4 regions of the Enterobacter sp. 4974935 genome follow, and region 3 is predicted to be linked to each of the others. Evidence: predicted binding sites of a transcription regulator. Region 3 holds the regulator's gene; each other region holds the start of a gene.
The links. Region 3 encodes PurR, which represses purine synthesis genes. Its sites were predicted from a motif close to CANGCAAACGTTTGCNTG; they were not measured.
Positions count from the first base shown of each region.

Region 1: a site for PurR is predicted at 944-961, ahead of purH (bifunctional phosphoribosylaminoimidazolecarboxamide formyltransferase/IMP cyclohydrolase). Genes of this name have one in related genera too.
Region 2: a site for PurR is predicted at 928-945, ahead of pyrD (quinone-dependent dihydroorotate dehydrogenase). Genes of this name have one in related genera too.
Region 4: a site for PurR is predicted at 862-879, ahead of raiA (ribosome-associated translation inhibitor RaiA). Genes of this name have one in related genera too.

Region 1 is NZ_JBZWGT010000003.1:4,085,208-4,087,408, reverse strand. Features, by position in the region: gene purH (bifunctional phosphoribosylaminoimidazolecarboxamide formyltransferase/IMP cyclohydrolase) at 1-836, opposite strand, end outside; rRNA gene AC4OVS_RS20750 (16S ribosomal RNA) at 1,395-2,201, shown strand, end outside.
Region 2 is NZ_JBZWGT010000003.1:2,760,735-2,762,935, reverse strand. Features, by position in the region: gene AC4OVS_RS14625 (sulfonate ABC transporter substrate-binding protein) at 1-223, opposite strand, end outside; gene ssuE (NADPH-dependent FMN reductase) at 216-791, opposite strand; gene pyrD (quinone-dependent dihydroorotate dehydrogenase) at 1,041-2,051, shown strand.
Region 3 is NZ_JBZWGT010000003.1:2,400,848-2,403,048, reverse strand. Features, by position in the region: gene punR (DNA-binding transcriptional activator PunR) at 1-414, shown strand, start outside; gene purR (HTH-type transcriptional repressor PurR) at 432-1,457, opposite strand; gene cydH (cytochrome bd-I oxidase subunit CydH) at 1,755-1,844, shown strand; gene AC4OVS_RS12660 (MFS transporter) at 2,005-2,201, shown strand, end outside.
Region 4 is NZ_JBZWGT010000003.1:954,298-956,498, reverse strand. Features, by position in the region: gene bamD (outer membrane protein assembly factor BamD) at 1-709, shown strand, start outside; gene raiA (ribosome-associated translation inhibitor RaiA) at 977-1,318, shown strand; Phe leader region at 1,422-1,547, shown strand; gene pheL (pheA operon leader peptide PheL) at 1,423-1,470, shown strand; gene pheA (bifunctional chorismate mutase/prephenate dehydratase) at 1,578-2,201, shown strand, end outside.

The sequences.
Region 1 (2,201 bases), 1.7 Mb from region 3:
CTGAACTCTTTCACGCATTCCAGCGCGGCGTCGGTATCGGCAATGTTGTTATAAGAGAGGGCTTTGCCCTGTACCTGCTGAGCAGTCGCAACAGAGGCTTCTTTCACCTCTTCTTCTATATAGAAGGCTGCCTGCTGGTGGCTGTTCTCGCCGTAGCGCATATCCTGCTTCTTAATGAAGTTCAGGTTCAGGGTGCGCGGGAAGCGACCAGATGGATCTTTGCTTTCACCGTGGTAGGCAGGAACCAGGCTACCGAAGTAGTTGGCGATCATGCTGTCGTACGCGGCGGTGTGTTCGAAGGCTTTGATGGCGAGGTCGAAACGCGTATCAAGCGTCAGGGACCCTTCGTTGGCGTCCATCTCATTAATAATGGCGCTGTAGTCGCTGCTCTTCACTACGATGGCCACATCTTTATGGTTCTTGGCTGCGGAGCGCACCATGGTCGGGCCGCCGATATCAATGTTCTCTACGGCATCTTCCAGAGAACAGCCTTCGCGGGCGACGGTCTGGGCGAAGGGATAGAGGTTTACGACAACCATGTCGATGGGGGCAATATTGTGCTGCTCCATAATGCCGTCGTCCTGACCGCGACGACCCAGAATGCCGCCGTGCACTTTCGGGTGCAGGGTTTTGACGCGTCCATCCATCATTTCCGGGAAACCGGTGTAGTCGGACACTTCGGTTACCGGCAGACCTTTCTCTGCTAACAGGCGAGCGGTACCGCCTGTAGAAAGCAGCTCCACACCGCGTGCGGAAAGTGCCTGAGCGAATTCGATGATACCGGCTTTATCAGAAACACTGAGCAGAGCGCGGCGGACTGGACGACGTTGTTGCATGGTAAATCCCCTGGATTTCACGATTACAGAGAGCGTTAGATGAATTTTCCAGCGAAAAACTCATCTAACACACCTGACGAGGCCTCCTTGTTAAGCGCGAGCATTTTAACGAAAACGTTTGCGCAACGCTCGCATATTTTCACTTTTTCGAAGCGCTGTGGATAACTCTGTGCGTAAAAGGGTATAAGGCGGGGTTTTGCTGGGGAATGCAGCAGTCAGTCATTTTTCTGTCATTTAGCGGTTGCGGCCTGCGGAGAACTCCCTATAATGCGCCTCCATCGACACGGCGGATGTGAATCACTTCACAGACTACCCGGTCGGTTGAAGAGAAAAAATCCTGAAATAACGGGTTGACTCTGAAAGAGGAAAGCGTAATATACGCCACCTCGCGACAGAGCGCTGAAGCGCGTCGCAACTGCTCTTTAACAATTTATCAGACAATCTGTGTGGGCACTCAAAGTGACATGGATTCTTAACGTCCTCGGACGAAAAATGAATACCAAGTCTCTGAGTGAACACGTAATTCATTACGAAGTTTAATTCACGAGCATCAAACTTAAATTGAAGAGTTTGATCATGGCTCAGATTGAACGCTGGCGGCAGGCCTAACACATGCAAGTCGAACGGTAACAGGAAGCAGCTTGCTGCTTCGCTGACGAGTGGCGGACGGGTGAGTAATGTCTGGGAAACTGCCTGATGGAGGGGGATAACTACTGGAAACGGTAGCTAATACCGCATAACGTCGCAAGACCAAAGAGGGGGACCTTCGGGCCTCTTGCCATCGGATGTGCCCAGATGGGATTAGCTAGTAGGTGGGGTAACGGCTCACCTAGGCGACGATCCCTAGCTGGTCTGAGAGGATGACCAGCCACACTGGAACTGAGACACGGTCCAGACTCCTACGGGAGGCAGCAGTGGGGAATATTGCACAATGGGCGCAAGCCTGATGCAGCCATGCCGCGTGTATGAAGAAGGCCTTCGGGTTGTAAAGTACTTTCAGCGGGGAGGAAGGCGACAGGGTTAATAACCCTGTCGATTGACGTTACCCGCAGAAGAAGCACCGGCTAACTCCGTGCCAGCAGCCGCGGTAATACGGAGGGTGCAAGCGTTAATCGGAATTACTGGGCGTAAAGCGCACGCAGGCGGTCTGTCAAGTCGGATGTGAAATCCCCGGGCTCAACCTGGGAACTGCATTCGAAACTGGCAGGCTAGAGTCTTGTAGAGGGGGGTAGAATTCCAGGTGTAGCGGTGAAATGCGTAGAGATCTGGAGGAATACCGGTGGCGAAGGCGGCCCCCTGGACAAAGACTGACGCTCAGGTGCGAAAGCGTGGGGAGCAAACAGGATTAGATACCCTGGTAGTCCA
Region 2 (2,201 bases), 360 kb from region 3:
TCAGCGCCTCCAGCATCTGCGGTCCGGCAGGGAACTCGACCCATGAGAATTTGGTCTGCGGGAAACGTTTCTCCAGCAACGCATGGCTTTTCGCCAGCACCATGCTGACGCTGCCTTTCTGATAACCGATACGCAGGCTCTCCGGCGTTTTCTCCGCCGCCTGAGCCAGCGATGCCACTGCCAGCAGACCTGCCAGCCCGATACGGGTAACTGTTTTAAACATGCGCCACTCCTTGTGATTGATGAAATGCCGCCGCGTGGCGATCCCGACGATTAAGGGCGTGCCAGAAGGTTTCAAGCGCGCTGTCGAGGCGGGTTTGCAGATTCGGCGTGAAATGCGGTTTATGCTGGTAGTCGATTACCTGTGAGTCGTCAGCGAAGACGCCATGCAGGATCTCCTGCGCTTTCAGCGCGTTCAGAACCGGCTTGAGGGCATAATCCACCGCCAGTAAATGGGCTACCGTACCGCCTGTGGCCAGCGGCAGGACGACCTTACCGTCCAGCGCGCGCTCGGGCAGCAGATCGAGCAGCGTTTTCAGTGCACCGGAAAAAGAGGCTTTATAAATTGGTGTCGCGACGACCAACCCGTCAGCACGCTTAAGTTGTTCGATCAGGGTTTTCAGCGCCGGGCTGTCGAAACGGGCGTAGAGCAGATCTTCAGGCGCGAAATTGTGCAAATTCCAGTGACAAACTTCGACATCCAGAGCATTAAGCTTTTCGCGAGCGTATTCCAGCAGTGCGCTGGATCGAGAGGGGAAGCGGGGGCTTCCGGCCAGGGTAATGACGCGCATGGTTGCTCCTTATAACTAATTGTTTGCTTTTATCTAACATTCATAACAATTTTCAGGAGTGTGACATTGCGTGGTTATTCCACTAAATGATTTATCCTCAGGATGAATGCAGAAAAAAGCATAAGAAGCGAACCGATAAGTAAACGATTGCGTTTAACATGGCTTTTTTTGCCACAGGTCAATTCCCTTTCCGGGCGGGATCGCACATAATCCCCTCCCGGTTTGCACACCGGGAATCCAGGAGAGTTCATGTACTACCCCTTCGTTCGTAAAGCCCTTTTCCAGCTCGATCCTGAGCGCGCTCATGAATTTACATTTCAGCAGTTACGTCGTATTACAGGAACGCCTCTGGCCGCGCTGGTGCGTCAAAACGTGCCGGAAAAACCTGTCCAATGCATGGGCCTGACGTTCAAAAATCCACTGGGCCTTGCGGCCGGACTGGACAAAAATGGCGAATGCATTGATGCACTCGGCGCGATGGGCTTTGGCTCGATCGAAATCGGGACAGTGACGCCGCGTCCGCAGCCGGGAAATGACAAGCCACGTCTGTTCCGCCTGGTTGAAGCCGAGGGGCTGATCAACCGCATGGGCTTTAATAACCTTGGCGTCGATCATCTGGTTGAGAACGTTAAGAAAGCCCATTTTGATGGTGTGCTGGGTATTAATATTGGCAAAAATAAAGACACGCCCGTCGAGCAGGGTAAAGATGACTATCTGATTTGTATGGAAAAAGTCTATGCCTATGCCGGTTATATCGCGGTGAATATATCCTCGCCTAACACCCCAGGGCTGCGTTCATTACAATATGGCGAAGCGCTTGACGATCTTCTTAGCGCCATTAAAAATAAACAAACGGCACTACAGGCGATCCACCATAAATATGTTCCGGTCGCGGTTAAGATCGCCCCGGATCTTTCGGCAGAGGAATTGATCCAGGTTGCCGACAGTTTAGTTCGCCATAATATTGATGGTGTGATTGCGACCAATACAACGCTCGATCGCTCCCTCGTCCAGGGAATGAAAAACTGTGACGAAGCGGGTGGATTAAGTGGCCGTCCGGTACAATTAAAAAGCACCGAAATTATTCGCGCACTCTCCGCGGAATTAAAAGGCCAGCTGCCGATTATTGGCGTGGGTGGCATTGACTCCGTCATCGCTGCACGTGAGAAGATGGCGGCAGGGGCTTCACTGGTGCAAATTTATTCCGGCTTTATTTTTAAAGGGCCGCCATTGATTAAAGAAATTGTCACGCATATCTAATCTTTTCTCTTAATCAGACAACCAGGGCTTTATTTCCAGCCCTGGTTGTTTTATATTCCGTCATTGTTGCTTATTTAGACATTATAGTCTTTTATTACTAGTGTTATAAGCGAAGCGGCAAACAGGACATTTTTAGTACAGGACGTTTTG
Region 3 (2,201 bases):
AGCTGGACCTGCGTGGTCGCGCGCGATCACCCGCTGGCGGCGCTGGACGGGCCGCTGAGTGATGACACCTTACGCAACTGGCCCTCGCTGGTGCTGGAAGATACCTCCCGCTCGCTGCCCAAGCGCATTACCTGGCTGCTGGATAATCAGCGCCGCGTGGTTGCGCCGGACTGGGAGTCGTCAGCCACCTGTCTGAGCGCGGGGCTGTGCGTTGGCATGGTGCCGGTGCATTTTGCGCGCCCGCGCATCGACGCGGGAGAGTGGGTGGCTCTGACGCTGGAAAACCCTTTCCCGGATGCTGCATGCTGTCTGACGTGGCAGCAAAACGACGTCTCGCCCGCCATGGCCTGGCTGCTGGATTATCTGGGAGACAGCGAAACGCTGAACCGGGAGTGGTTGCGGGGACCAGCGTAGCTGGCCCCGTAAAGAGATTAACGTCGGTAGTCGCGGAACGGACCGTCGGCAACGGAACGGCGTTCAATCAGGCGCGGGTGGACCTCAATGGACTGGGACTGTTCTCGCTTGTTGACGATCCTGTCCATCAGCATATTGAAGGCCGTTTCACCCAGCGAATCTTTCGGCTGGTGAATGGTGGTCAGCGCCGGGGTAAAGAAACGGGCGTTGCGAACGTTATCATAGCCGATCACCGAGATGTCCTGCGGAACGCGAAGGCCGAGTTCATCCGCCGCGCAGAGCGCGCCCATTGCCATGATATCGCCGCCGCAGAATACAGCGGTAGGGCGATGCGGCTGGGAGACGATCTGCTGCATGGCGCGATAGCCCGACTCCGGCTCGAAATCGCCCTGGACAATCCAGTTTTCTGGCACGGTAATCAGCGCCTCTTCCATCGCTTTCATGAAACCGGCCAGACGGCCAGCACCGGTGTTACGCTCCAGCGGACCCGGGATCACGCCAATTTCACGATGCCCGCGTTCTACCAGATAACGCCCGGCCATGTAGCCGCCTTCAAAAGCGTTATCAATAACAGAGTCGGTGAAGTCTGCGCGCGCCTCGCCCCAGTCCATCACTACCATCGGAATGTGGCGATACTCTTCCAGCATGGAAAGGACCGACTCGGGGTATTCAGAACACATTACCAGCAGGCCGTCGACGCGCTTTTGCGCCATCATTGACAGGTAAGCGCGCTGTTTTTCAATGTTGTTCCACGCGTTGCCCAGAATCAGGGTATAGCCTTTCTGAAAGCAGTTTTTTTCAACGGCTTCGATGATTTCAGCAAAGTAGGCCGCTTCACTGCTGGTGGCCAGCAGGCCAATCGATTTGGTGTGATTAACCTTCAGGCTGCGGGCGACGGCACTTGGCGAGTAGTGCAGCTCTTTGATTGCCGCCCAGACGGCATTACGCGTCTCTTCAGCGACGAAACGCGTTTTGTTAATAACATGTGATACGGTTGTAGTGGAAACGTTTGCTCGTTTTGCTACGTCTTTAATTGTTGCCATTAAATGTCACTCCAGACCATATCCTAAGCTCCTGAAAAAATTGAAGGTAAACGTTTGCCTTCTCTCACCCTTATCACGCAAACATGAGTTGCGACACGCCGGGAAAACGACACAGGACGTCAGGAGGGGGTCAGTGGCCGGTACGCTAATAAATTTAGCGTGGAATTTTGTCCTATCTTGATGAAAAGGGGAAGAGGTAAAGTGGATATCCGCTTAAATCCTGGAAGATTTTTGACCTGAACTGTGTAAAAATGAGCAAGCTCACTTTTCGTAGGGTGAATAAAAGGAGAAAAATTGATGAGTACCGATCTGAAGTTTTCGCTGTTTACCACCATTGTTGTTCTTGCCCTGATTGTTGCGGGTGGTTTAACCGCTGCGCTGCACTGATTTAGGTGGAGGGAGAGTCTTCTCCCTCCCTTGCCGCTATTGTTACCTCTCCGGCAAAAATCTTTTGCCAAAATGTTAACTTCTCATTTTTTGTGATTGATGTCATGCTTTTGCCTTCTTAGTCTGTGCCGGGTAACGGCACGGTATCCGGAGTCTTTTCATGAAAATCAATTTTCCCCTGCTGGCCCTGGCGATTGGCGCCTTTGGGATTGGCACCACTGAATTCTCCCCGATGGGGTTATTGCCTGTTATCGCCCGGGGTGTGGACGTCTCTATCCCTGCGGCCGGTATGTTGATTAGCGCCTATGCGATCGGCGTGATGGTGGGCGCACCGCTGATGACGCTGCTGCTTTCGCA
Region 4 (2,201 bases), 1.4 Mb from region 3:
GGCCACGTTGAGCCTGGCTTTGGTGGGCTGCTCCGGTTCGAATGAACAGGTCCCTGACAATCCGCCGAATGAAATCTATGCGACTGCACAACAAAAGTTGCAGGACGGTAACTGGAAACAGGCGATAACGCAACTGGAAGCGTTGGATAATCGCTATCCGTTTGGTCCGTATTCACAGCAGGTACAGTTAGATCTTATCTACGCCTACTATAAAAATGCCGATCTGCCGCTGGCTCAGGCAACGATCGATCGTTTCATGCGTCTGAACCCTACCCATCCTAACATCGATTACGTGATGTACATGCGCGGCCTGACTAACATGGCGCTGGATGACAGTGCATTGCAGGGCTTCTTCGGGGTGGATCGTTCTGACCGTGACCCGCAACATGCGCGTGATGCTTTCAATGACTTCTCCAAACTGGTGCGTAGCTACCCGAACAGCCAGTACATTACCGATGCCACTAAGCGTCTGGTGTTCCTGAAAGATCGTCTGGCGAAATACGAGTACTCCGTCGCGGAATACTACACTCGCCGTGGCGCATGGGTTGCCGTGGTTAACCGTGTAGAAGGCATGCTGCGTGATTATCCAGATACCCAGGCCACGCGTGATGGCCTGAAGCTGATGGAGAATGCGTATCGCCAGATGCAGATGACGGCTCAGGCTGACAAAGTGGCGAAAATCATCGCCGCGAACAGCAGCAACACCTGATACCGCTACAACGCATAACGGCAGCCCGCAGGCTGCCGTTTTTTTATTCTTTCAGACTTACGCTGAAGCGGTTTAGCTTCAACACATCCAGTCAACTATGACCGCAATTGCTGGCTTCGACAAGGTAAATCTCACCTCTTCCTGCCCTGCCTCACAAAAAAGATTCCCTGACAAAAACCGACAAAATAACGTGATCTAAATCACACATTTTGACATTAGGTCGGGTATGCTGGAATCACCAAGACGGAAAGACAAGAGGTAAAATTTATGACAATGAACATTACCAGTAAACAAATGGAAATTACTCCGGCAATCCGCCAGCACGTCGCAGACCGTCTCGCCAAACTGGATAAATGGCAAACACATTTGATTAATCCACATATCATCCTGTCCAAGGAGCCGCAGGGTTTCGTCGCTGATGCAACTATCAATACTCCAAACGGCCATCTGGTCGCCAGCGCTAAACACGAGGATATGTACACCGCAATTAACGATTTGATCAACAAGCTGGAACGGCAGCTCAATAAAGTGCAACACAAAGGTGAAGCCCGTCGCGCCACAACATCGGTGAAAGACGCCAGCTTCGCGGAAGAAGTTGAAGAAGAGTAATCCTTTAAATTGAGTGTACCGACAACGCGCCTTCGGGCGCGTTTTTTATTGACAGGATCAAAACAGTACAGGTACTTTAACCCTATCAATTTCAGGATGACCTAATGAAACAGACGCCGTTTTTCTTCGCATTCTTTTTTACCTTCCCCTGACCGGGAGGCGTTTCGTCGTGTGATAAAGAATGCGAAGACGAACAACAAGGCCTCCCACACCGGGAGGCCTTTTTTATTGATAACGATAAAATGAGACAGACAACACTATGACACCGGAAAACCCGCTCCTGGATTTACGCGTAAAAATCAGTGCACTCGACGAAAAGTTACTGGCCCTGCTGGCAGAACGCCGCGCGCTCGCCATTGAAGTGGGCAAAGCCAAGCTGGATTCTCATCGGCCGGTGCGCGATATAGATCGCGAGCGTGATTTACTGGAACGGTTGATACAGCTCGGCAAAGCGCATCATCTTGATGCCCACTACATCACCCGCCTGTTCCAGCTCATCATTGAAGATTCCGTTCTGACGCAACAGGCCCTGCTCCAGCAGCATCTGAACAAAACCAACCCGCACTCTGCTCGGATCGCTTTCCTCGGCCCGAAAGGTTCTTATTCTCACCTGGCGGCTCGCCAGTACGCAGCCCGTCATTTCGAAGAGTTCATTGAGAGCGGTTGTGCAAAATTTGCAGACATCTTCAACCAGGTCGAAACCGGCCAGGCAGATTACGCCGTGGTGCCTATTGAGAACACCAGTTCCGGCGCCATCAACGATGTTTACGATCTGCTCCAGCACACCAGCCTGTCGCTGGTCGGTGAGCTGACTATTCCTATCGATCACTGCGTGCTGGTCTCTGGCTCAACCGATCTGAGTCAGATCGAAACGGTGTACAGC